DNA from 4 places in the Lysinibacillus sp. NPDC047702 genome. Region 1 is predicted to be linked to each of the others. Evidence: riboswitches for the same ligand, from Rfam matches in the RefSeq annotation. Region 1 holds a riboswitch; each other region holds the start of a gene.
What was found. A riboswitch is a leader RNA that binds a small molecule or an ion and turns the genes downstream of it on or off. The one in region 1 is predicted to bind thiamine pyrophosphate.
Positions count from the first base shown of each region.

Region 1 (2,205 bases):
ACGAAGAAAGGGGCAGACCGGCAAAATATAGCAACGTGGCTTATATTAGCAGGTATGTTATTCTTCTTCATCGATATTACGATTCGCCGCTTTGGCTGGGGCATCTTTGCTAAGTCGAAGAAGAAAGAGTCGCTTGTAGAGAATAAAACCATACAGGCAGAGGATACGAATGTTGCTCAGTTATTAAAGGGCATGAAGAAACGATAAATTGGATTAAATGACAGTGCAAAATGATTGATTATTTTGCACTGTTTTTTGTATATGATTGGGTGGTTCTTTGAAAAGGGGAAGTTCATCTCATAAATTAGGGGGAAGTGATCCAATAAAGGAGATTTCCGATCAAAATAGAATTGAAGGAATCCCTGTTCATTTAATGGAAATTTTTAATAAGTACAGTATTTCGTAGACTACTAGCAACGGCCACACCTAAAATAGCACCAATAATACTAGAGCTCAAAAAAGCAGGCATGAAAAACATTGCTGCGACAGATGTTCCCATTAAGATATATGCATATGGTACTGCTATGAGGGAAGCGATGATCCCAGTTCCTACTATTTCACCGACACCTGTTAGCCAAGGTTTGCCACTGTATTTATAAGCTAATGCTGCACAAAATGCGCCAATGACACTTCCAGGAATGGCTAATAGGGAGCCTGTCCCTGTTAGAATACGAATTATTGCCGTGACAAGGGCAATGATGATGGTTGGTACTGGACCGAGTAGAATGGCACTAATGACATTGATGGCATGCTGTATTGGATAAGCTCGCGCAATCCCTGTTGGAATTGAAACGAAGGTAGAACCTGCTACAGCAATTGCAACTAATAAGGCCATGATTGTTAATTTTCGAATTGACATAAGTAACACTCCCTTGAAATATTAAATGAATGGTTATCGCTGCTAAACTGGTTAAACACAAAAAGACCGCTTCCTGAAAACAATAGGAAGCGGCCTTGCATTTACATATTAAAAAGCAAGATGTCGCCACTTCCCTACGCTAGTATGAACTAGATCAGGTTCAAAGGGTCCATATATGACAATATATGTCTCAGCCTTTTAAAGACTCCCCTAGTGGTAAAAATTATTTAATTTGTGTATAACATCGTAACAAGATAAATGTAACATACTGCTAATAATAGTCAATGATTTTTCAGACTATTTAGAATCGGGCTGCATAAGATGTGGTGCTTTTTTCATTGTCCAAATAAGGGCAAGGAAGAAGCAAGCCATCAAAATAATAGCACCAAATATATAAGGGCTATTCATATTCCAATCGAATAAAATACCTGCCAATGCTGGACCAATCATATTCCCAAGGCTCATATAAGCATTATTTAAACCTGCTGCAAATCCTTGCTCATTTTCAGCAAGTTTGGAGATCAGTGTGTTGACAGCAGGACGAATTAATGTTGTAGCTGTAGAGAAGATTGTTGCAACAACTAAAATAAGGGCAAATCCAGAAACGAATAATATTAAGTAAATAGATACAGCTGCAATAAATAAATTGACTAATACGACCTTCATTTCACCGTAGCGATTAAAGAGTGGGGTAATGACAAACATTTGTACAACTACACCAAAAGCACCACCCACTACTAAAATAATAGCAATATCTCCGGGTGTATAATGAAACTTATCTGTAACAAATAATGATAAAGTCGTTTGGAAATTAGCAATTCCGAACGAGAATACCATCATAATAATAAGCATAACAAAGTAAGGCATATGTACTGAACGTACCATTTGTTTTGCGAGATTGTCTTGCTTATGCATTTTTTGTGCTGCATTTGGTTTGGTAGATGGTAATAAAAAGAACGATAAAATAGCAGCCAAAATAGCCGCAGCTCCAGCCGTATAGAATGGAAAATGTAAGCTGACTTGCGATAAGAATCCACCAATACCTGGTCCAATCATAAACCCAAGAGACATGGCAGCACCAAGCATCCCCATCCCTTTGCCTCGTTCTTCATATGTTGTAACATCTGCCACAAATGCCATAATAGGAGGTGCAACAAAGGCTGATCCAAGGCCACCTAAAAAGCGTGCCAAGAAGAGCATCCAAACTTCTGTAGAGAGCCCAAAACCTATTTGTGCAAGTCCTGTTAGTATAAGCCCGAAAATTATAAGATTTTTTCGACCATACTGATCCGAAAGATTCCCAGCAATTGGAGAAAAAACGAATTGAGCTAAGGCGAACGTTGCAA
Region 1 is NZ_JBNNMG010000027.1:20,102-22,306, reverse strand. Features, by position in the region: gene ACQKIM_RS14135 (VWA domain-containing protein) at 1-207, shown strand, start outside; gene thiW (energy coupling factor transporter S component ThiW) at 371-859, opposite strand; TPP riboswitch at 974-1,081, opposite strand; gene ACQKIM_RS14125 (MFS transporter) at 1,157-2,205, opposite strand, start outside.

Region 2 (2,205 bases), on a different contig from region 1:
TAAGTTTTTCACGTTATCAAATTGCTCAATATATGGCTGATAAGCAACTATACCCTTTGCATTAGCATGGTGTATGCGATATTCTATATCCTTCGTTCTTAGCATTTCGGAACTAGGAATAATCGTTAAACCGATTTTTAATGCAGCAATATAGACAATATAGGCTTCTACAGATCTAGGCACCATTACAATTAATACATCACCTTTTGTTAAACCTTGGTTTGTAAAAACATGTGCAGCCTGATTTGCCTTTGCAAGTAGATGTGCGTATGTAATAAATTTAACATCATTATTTTCATCATAAATAATTAGTGCATTCTTGGTTGCATCCTGTGCATATTTTTCAATTTCCTCTGTAATATTGTACCATTCAGGTGCAATTAAATCTTGTCTTTTCATGGCAAATGCCTCCCTTTTGCTATGACTCATTATAAAACTCCATTTTTATCATTTTCAATGGTTCGCACTCTATTTTAGAAAAGTCATGACAACTATCATACTCTGTTATATGGCATCAGTCACGTTCATTGTCAAAACTAGCTATTGAACAGGAAAGAAAAATATGGTACATTTTGGTCAACTAAAAGCATAATTGCAGGGGGACTCATTTGGAGTTGAGAAGGTAAAACCTGACCCTTTGAACCTGTTAGTTAATACTGACGTAGGGAGCAATTCACATCTAATTCACTGATGAAAGGCTCTTTTGCGTGTATTTATTACACAAAAAGGAGCCTTTTTTGCATGCTTACGTCCATCCAATAAAGGAGGACTTAGAATGATTTTTCAAACTATCCGCAAAAAAAATCCACTAATTCATTGTATTACAAATTATGTGGTGGCAAATTTTCAAGCAAACGGCCTATTAGCAATTGGTGCCTCGCCAGTTATGGCTGATGCCAGTGACGAGGTTGAGGAGATGGTTGCAATTGCCTCAAGCTTATTGATTAATATTGGTACACTTAATGACAAAAAGAAAGAATCCATGTTACTTGCTGGGAAAAAGGCCAATGCACTTGGCATACCTGTAGTATTAGATCCTGTTGGCGCTGGAGCTACAACCTACCGAAAACAAACTGTACAACATCTGTTAAATGAGATCGAATTTGCAGTAATTCGCTGCAATATTGGAGAACTTGCCGCAATTGCCAATGTAGAATGGCAGCAAAAGGGTGTAGATAGTGGCGCAGGTTCAATATCTTTAGAAGATGAAGCGAAGAGAATTGCTCAGCTTTATCATTGTATAGTGATTGTCACAGGTGAAAAGGATTTAATAACTGATGGAAATCAACTGCAATGGATTACAGGTGGGAATTCTCATATGACAGAGGTCACTGGAACTGGCTGCTTATTAAGTGCCATTTGTTGTGCTGCTTACGTAACTGGTCATCAGCCTTATCACCAATTAATAGAAGTACTAAGATTTTATAAAAAAATTGCTGAACAAGCAGGTTCTACTACACAATACATTGGTGATTTTCAAATTGCTGTATTAAATGAACTCTATCGTCTTTCAAAGGCTGGTGAAGAATAATGCAGGTTGTAATGACTATTGCTGGATCTGATAGTGGCGGCGGTGCAGGTATACAGGCTGATCTAAAAACCTTTCAGGAATTAAAGGTGTTTGGAACTTCTGTCATTACAGCATTGACTGCCCAAAATACCCTTGGTGTATCTAATGTCATGCCCATTGAGGCAAACTTCGTTAAGCAACAACTACAGGCACTATTGGAGGATTTCTCAATTAGTGCAATGAAAACAGGCATGCTATTTTCCTCTGACATCATTCAAACTATTTCACAAATGATGGCTAATACTAAAGTTCCGCTTATTGTAGATCCTGTGATGATCGCGAAGGGCGGAGAAAGCTTATTACAACAAGACGCAATTGATGCCATCATGAATCTTTTACTGCCAATTGCAACCATTGTAACTCCGAATATCCCAGAGGCAGAAAGGCTTACTAGTAGAGAAATTAAAACTTTAGCTGATATTAAAGAAGCAGCCTATCTCTTATTACAAACAGGAGTACGATGTGTCATTATAAAAGGAGGGCATCTAGCAGATAAGGATTTCGCCATTGATTATATATTTTTTCACGATGGACAGTCTTTTTCTATGCAAACTCCTCGTATTTCTACAAAAAATACACATGGTACTGGCTGTACGTTTTCAGCAGCCTTAACTGCTTTTTTGGGCGGTGGTCTT
Region 2 is NZ_JBNNMG010000051.1:15,183-17,387, forward strand. Features, by position in the region: gene mbcS (acyl-CoA synthetase MbcS) at 1-399, opposite strand, end outside; TPP riboswitch at 587-685, shown strand; gene thiM (hydroxyethylthiazole kinase) at 776-1,531, shown strand; gene thiD (bifunctional hydroxymethylpyrimidine kinase/phosphomethylpyrimidine kinase) at 1,531-2,205, shown strand, end outside.
Region 2: it holds a riboswitch for thiamine pyrophosphate, as region 1 does, so the genes downstream of both, thiM (hydroxyethylthiazole kinase) here and thiW (energy coupling factor transporter S component ThiW) in region 1, are expected to answer to the same signal.

Region 3 (2,205 bases), on a different contig from region 1:
CAAAGTAGCCATTTAATGAACCAGATACATCGATGTTGACGATGTCTCCTTCTTTAATCACGCGTTTTCCTGGAATACCATGTGCTACCTCCTCGTTGACACTAATACATGTGTATCCTGGGAAGTCATATTCTCCTTTAGGTCCAGAAATTGCTCCTGCCTCAGCAAACATACGGCCAGCAATTTCATCGAGTTCAAGTGTTGTTACACCAGGTTTTGTCGCAGCCTTCATTGCCTCACGAATTTCAGCACAAATACGACCGATTTTTTTAAAGGCTTCAATCTCTTCTTGCGTTTTTACAATCATTTTTAACGTCCCTTTCATCTAATATCTACTCTTTAATATAACATAACTTGTTTGACATAAAACGTTAAACGCTTTAAATATTGTATGCCCTCATAAATTGCAAAGTGCTAAAATGTAGCAATATTTCACAGCGAGTAGTTAAATACGATACAAAAACCCTCCACTACTGTGAAGGGTAGATTATTTATGATTTTCGCTGCATTAATTGTGGTGCTGCTGTAAATAACAGAACACCAACAATGGCAGTTAAAACTGTTGCTGGTAGCATATATGTTCCATTATAAATAATTGAATAAATCCATGCATTTTGATCGCCAGCATACTCCGAGAAAAATACAGCGCCAGCAATGGTATGTGCTGCATAGCGTAAAAATCCTGCTAATACAGTTCCAACAATAATATATACCGCCATTTTCGTTTTGTTTAGATTGTTTGCAGCCTCAAGAACTGGTTGACGTACGATTGCAGCCAAGCCTACTATTGTGAAGGCAACGCCATAATCGAGTAAGCCTTGTAACCAATGCACAACTGTAGCACCAAACATTGTTTGCATAACACCAATAAGTAAGCCCGTTGTCAGACCAGGTAAAAGACCCCAGCGAAAGGCTATTAAAATTATTGGTACCATCACTAGACTAACAGAGCCGCCTTGTGCCCATACTTTAAAGGAAATCTGATCAAGCACAAGGCCAATCGCTGCGAATATCGCGATCTCCACAAGCATTAAAAGTCTTTTTTTGTCCATATTATTCTCTCCTTTGTTCCGATGTAGGATACAAGAGCAGGAATAGAAATCAAATTACTTTTTGACTCTATCTGGCAAAAAAAAACAATGCCAGGACAGAGCCTCACATCGTACAAGTGTCGGTTTCTATCCACATCCCTACGCAAGTGTTAACTTACAGGTTCAAAGAGTTAAGGCATTACGTGCCTAGTCTCAGCTGACATCATCAGCTCCCCTTGTGGTCGTTACATCTTTTTTATTTGAACAACCTCATTGTACGCAAACATGGATATGATTACAACTCTCTTTCACAATATTTTTTGAAACTTTGCTGTTTTTCATGCGTAAATATTAAAAAAGGAGGTACAACTATGGAGAACCAAAAAATTTTATCTGCCTTTAGTTATCTCAGCGTTTTTTTTGCACCCTTTATTGTGCCATTAATTGTTTACTTTGTTTCTAAAGATAGCGACGTAAAAAGACACTCTATTCGAGCACTTATATCGCATTTAATCCCGTTTGTATTTGGTATCATCTTCTTTGCTGTCTTTGTCTTCTCAACCATATCGTTTAACACCTTTGATCCACAATCAGGTAGCAATACGTTTATGATCGTTTGGTTTGCATCATTTGCCATTTACTTACTTGTCTCACTAGGGATTGTTATTTGGAATATAGTGCAAGCTGTTCGCGTTATTCGTTAATGTTTCATTTTTAATATCAATTTCGCCTTGGCGTAATTGCGTCCGGATTTTGAATTGTGCAGGCACAATTCATTCTTTTGAAAATCCGTGACATCCGCTGGAGGCTTTGGGCCAACAGATGTTTTTTGTGCGAAAGCGTAGTGCTAACGCAGCGGCAGCAACATGATGTTTTTTGTGCGAAAGTGTAGTGCTAACGCAGCGGCAGCAACATGATGTTTTTTGTGCGAAAGTGTAGTGCTAACGCAGCGGCAGCAACATGATGTTGGTCACTCAGTTGTGTGTTGCTGTCGCTTCGCTTTCGCACAGATAAATTGCCACAGGACGTGGCGTTCTTAGACTGAGTTCCTCTATTTCAGTAGGTGTTTGGACACCCACTGAAAAGAAACCAAAACCGCATTCATCTCACCCTATAGAGGTGGGAGTCTTCTGCTGAATGAAGATAAACAGGTAGAACTTTTAGTAAAAGGAGC
Region 3 is NZ_JBNNMG010000014.1:35,695-37,899, forward strand. Features, by position in the region: gene map (type I methionyl aminopeptidase) at 1-307, opposite strand, end outside; gene thiT (energy-coupled thiamine transporter ThiT) at 492-1,052, opposite strand; TPP riboswitch at 1,171-1,278, opposite strand; gene ACQKIM_RS09625 (DUF4870 domain-containing protein) at 1,403-1,735, shown strand.
Region 3: it holds a riboswitch for thiamine pyrophosphate, as region 1 does, so the genes downstream of both, thiT (energy-coupled thiamine transporter ThiT) here and thiW (energy coupling factor transporter S component ThiW) in region 1, are expected to answer to the same signal.

Region 4 (2,205 bases), on a different contig from region 1:
AACATTGATGGCACCAAGCTCTATCATCTTGATATTCATTCGTTCAATAATTTGTAGTAACGTTGTCAGCTCACCCTCCATTGTCGTTTCTAAAGGGTGCACCTCATATTTCACACCTGATGCATCAATAATAGCAATGGCTGCATCAACAAATGGAATAACATCTTCATATTTTTCTGTTTTCGGGATAATTTGTACACTGATTAATGAGTTTGCCATATTACTTTGTCTCCTTTTTCGGTAAAAAGTCGTTTGTAAATGCTTGTTCTGCGTTAAATTCGCCCTCTAAAACGTTGTTGCTAGTCATCCACTTCGCGTAGTTTTCCCAGACAGTTAACTTTTGCTCGCCCCATTGAGCAGCGTCATCCTGATACTTATCTGCCAGCCACTCCTGACTTTTATGCACAAGATCTTTATCTAAATCAGGTACTGCCTCAAGTAAAACATCTGCTGCCTCACTTGGATTACTGATCGCATATTCATAGCCCTTTGCCACGGCAGCGACAAATGCTTCAACTGTCTTTGGATCATCCTTAATCATTGTTTCATTCGTAGCTAGAACGGGTGTATAATAATCCAGTTGATCACTATAATCTGTTAAATACAGCATGTTCAGCTTTTCACCACGAAGCTCAGCTTCAATTCCAGTCCAAGCATAATAAATCCATGCAAAATCAATATCTTTTTTCATCATTGTAAAGAAATCGATATCGCCGGCATTAATAATATCTAATTTATTTATATCTGCATTTTCAGTTTGCATTAATGATTGTAGAACGGCCTGCTCAAGAGGAGCTCCCCAGCCACCATACGTTTTCCCTTCAAATTCCTTTGGTGATGTAATGCCTTTAGAGGCAATTGAGGCAAAGCCAGAAGTATTATGCTGAATAATCGCCGCAATCGATACTAGAGGTACATCCTGTACACGAGCCTGTGTAATTCCCTCCTGATAGCTTATACCAAACTGTGCCTTGCCAGACGCCACAAGCTGATCCGCTCCTGCGTCACCAGGTTGTAAAATATCAACATCTAAGCCCTGCTCTTCAAAATAACCTAATTTCTTAGCAACATATAGCCCTGTATGATTTGTATTTGGTGTCCAATCGAGTACAACGGACACCTTTTTTAATGCATGTTCATCCTTGTTGGTATCCTTTTTTTCGCTACAGCCAGCTAATGTTAAAAGGGCAGCCATAAGAACCAATAACCATTTTTTCATGCTGAATCCTCCCAGTAAATAGTGTGAAAGTGTTCATGAGTGAATGTTTTAACCAGAAGAAAGCGTATTCATAGAATATCTGTAATTAATGTAAAGAAAACATAAAAAAACGCCCAGGAATCCTCCCAGACGTTGTGCAATCAATATCAAAAACTTACTTTTTTTGAATAGATGTTCCCTACGCTGGTACGAGCCAAATCAGGTTCAAAGGGTCAGCGTCTAACGGACACAATCTCAGCTGGCAACTACCAGCCCCCCTACATTCTTTACATATGAACTTTTCGTTGATTATTATACCCATATCTCACTGTAAATAACAAGGCTCTTTTTAATGAAAACGCTGTAAAAATAATTTAATCGCATCATCTCTCGCTTCAAGCATTCCATCCTCAGTGAGATACTTTTCATTTAGCCCAAATACCTGTAATGTCCCTTCCTTATTATAACGTGGCACTAAGAGAGCTAATGAAACATCTTTAAAGGCGTAAAGTGGTGTTAATGAACCATCTTCTTCGACTTGATAGAATCTAAAGCGGTAATGTTCCTCCTTCGGTATCCATTCGTAAAGAGCAAGATTATTCTGATAGGCTGTTAAAGTAAGGGCAATTTTACCATCAAGTTTATGATAGGAGCCATCTTCTAAATCAACATATCCTACCTCAAAGCTTTCTCCAGTTCTAAAAGAAGCATAGATTTTATGGTCAGTCATTGACATGTCATGTATGCGTTTAAAAGGTAAATCGTAGTGTTTTTCTTTTTCCGTTTGAACATCATAGAGCGTAAAGCGGACCGTTTCTACTCCATCTTTTTTAAAGGCACTTGGTAGGAGCAATTGATTGTCCTGATAAATTGGCTGGCTTACTGCACTATTATCAAAGGCTTGTTTAAATTGTTTTACCTCATTTGTACGCAGATTTGTTAAGCTATAAATGGTATGACCTGTCCTTGTATCAGATATTTCTGTCAGTAGCGTATCATCTTCTAAA
Region 4 is NZ_JBNNMG010000024.1:48,626-50,830, reverse strand. Features, by position in the region: gene ACQKIM_RS13300 (thiamine-binding protein) at 1-219, opposite strand, end outside; gene ACQKIM_RS13295 (ABC transporter substrate-binding protein) at 221-1,219, opposite strand; TPP riboswitch at 1,378-1,488, opposite strand; gene ACQKIM_RS13290 (hypothetical protein) at 1,548-2,205, opposite strand, start outside.
Region 4: it holds a riboswitch for thiamine pyrophosphate, as region 1 does, so the genes downstream of both, ACQKIM_RS13295 (ABC transporter substrate-binding protein) here and thiW (energy coupling factor transporter S component ThiW) in region 1, are expected to answer to the same signal.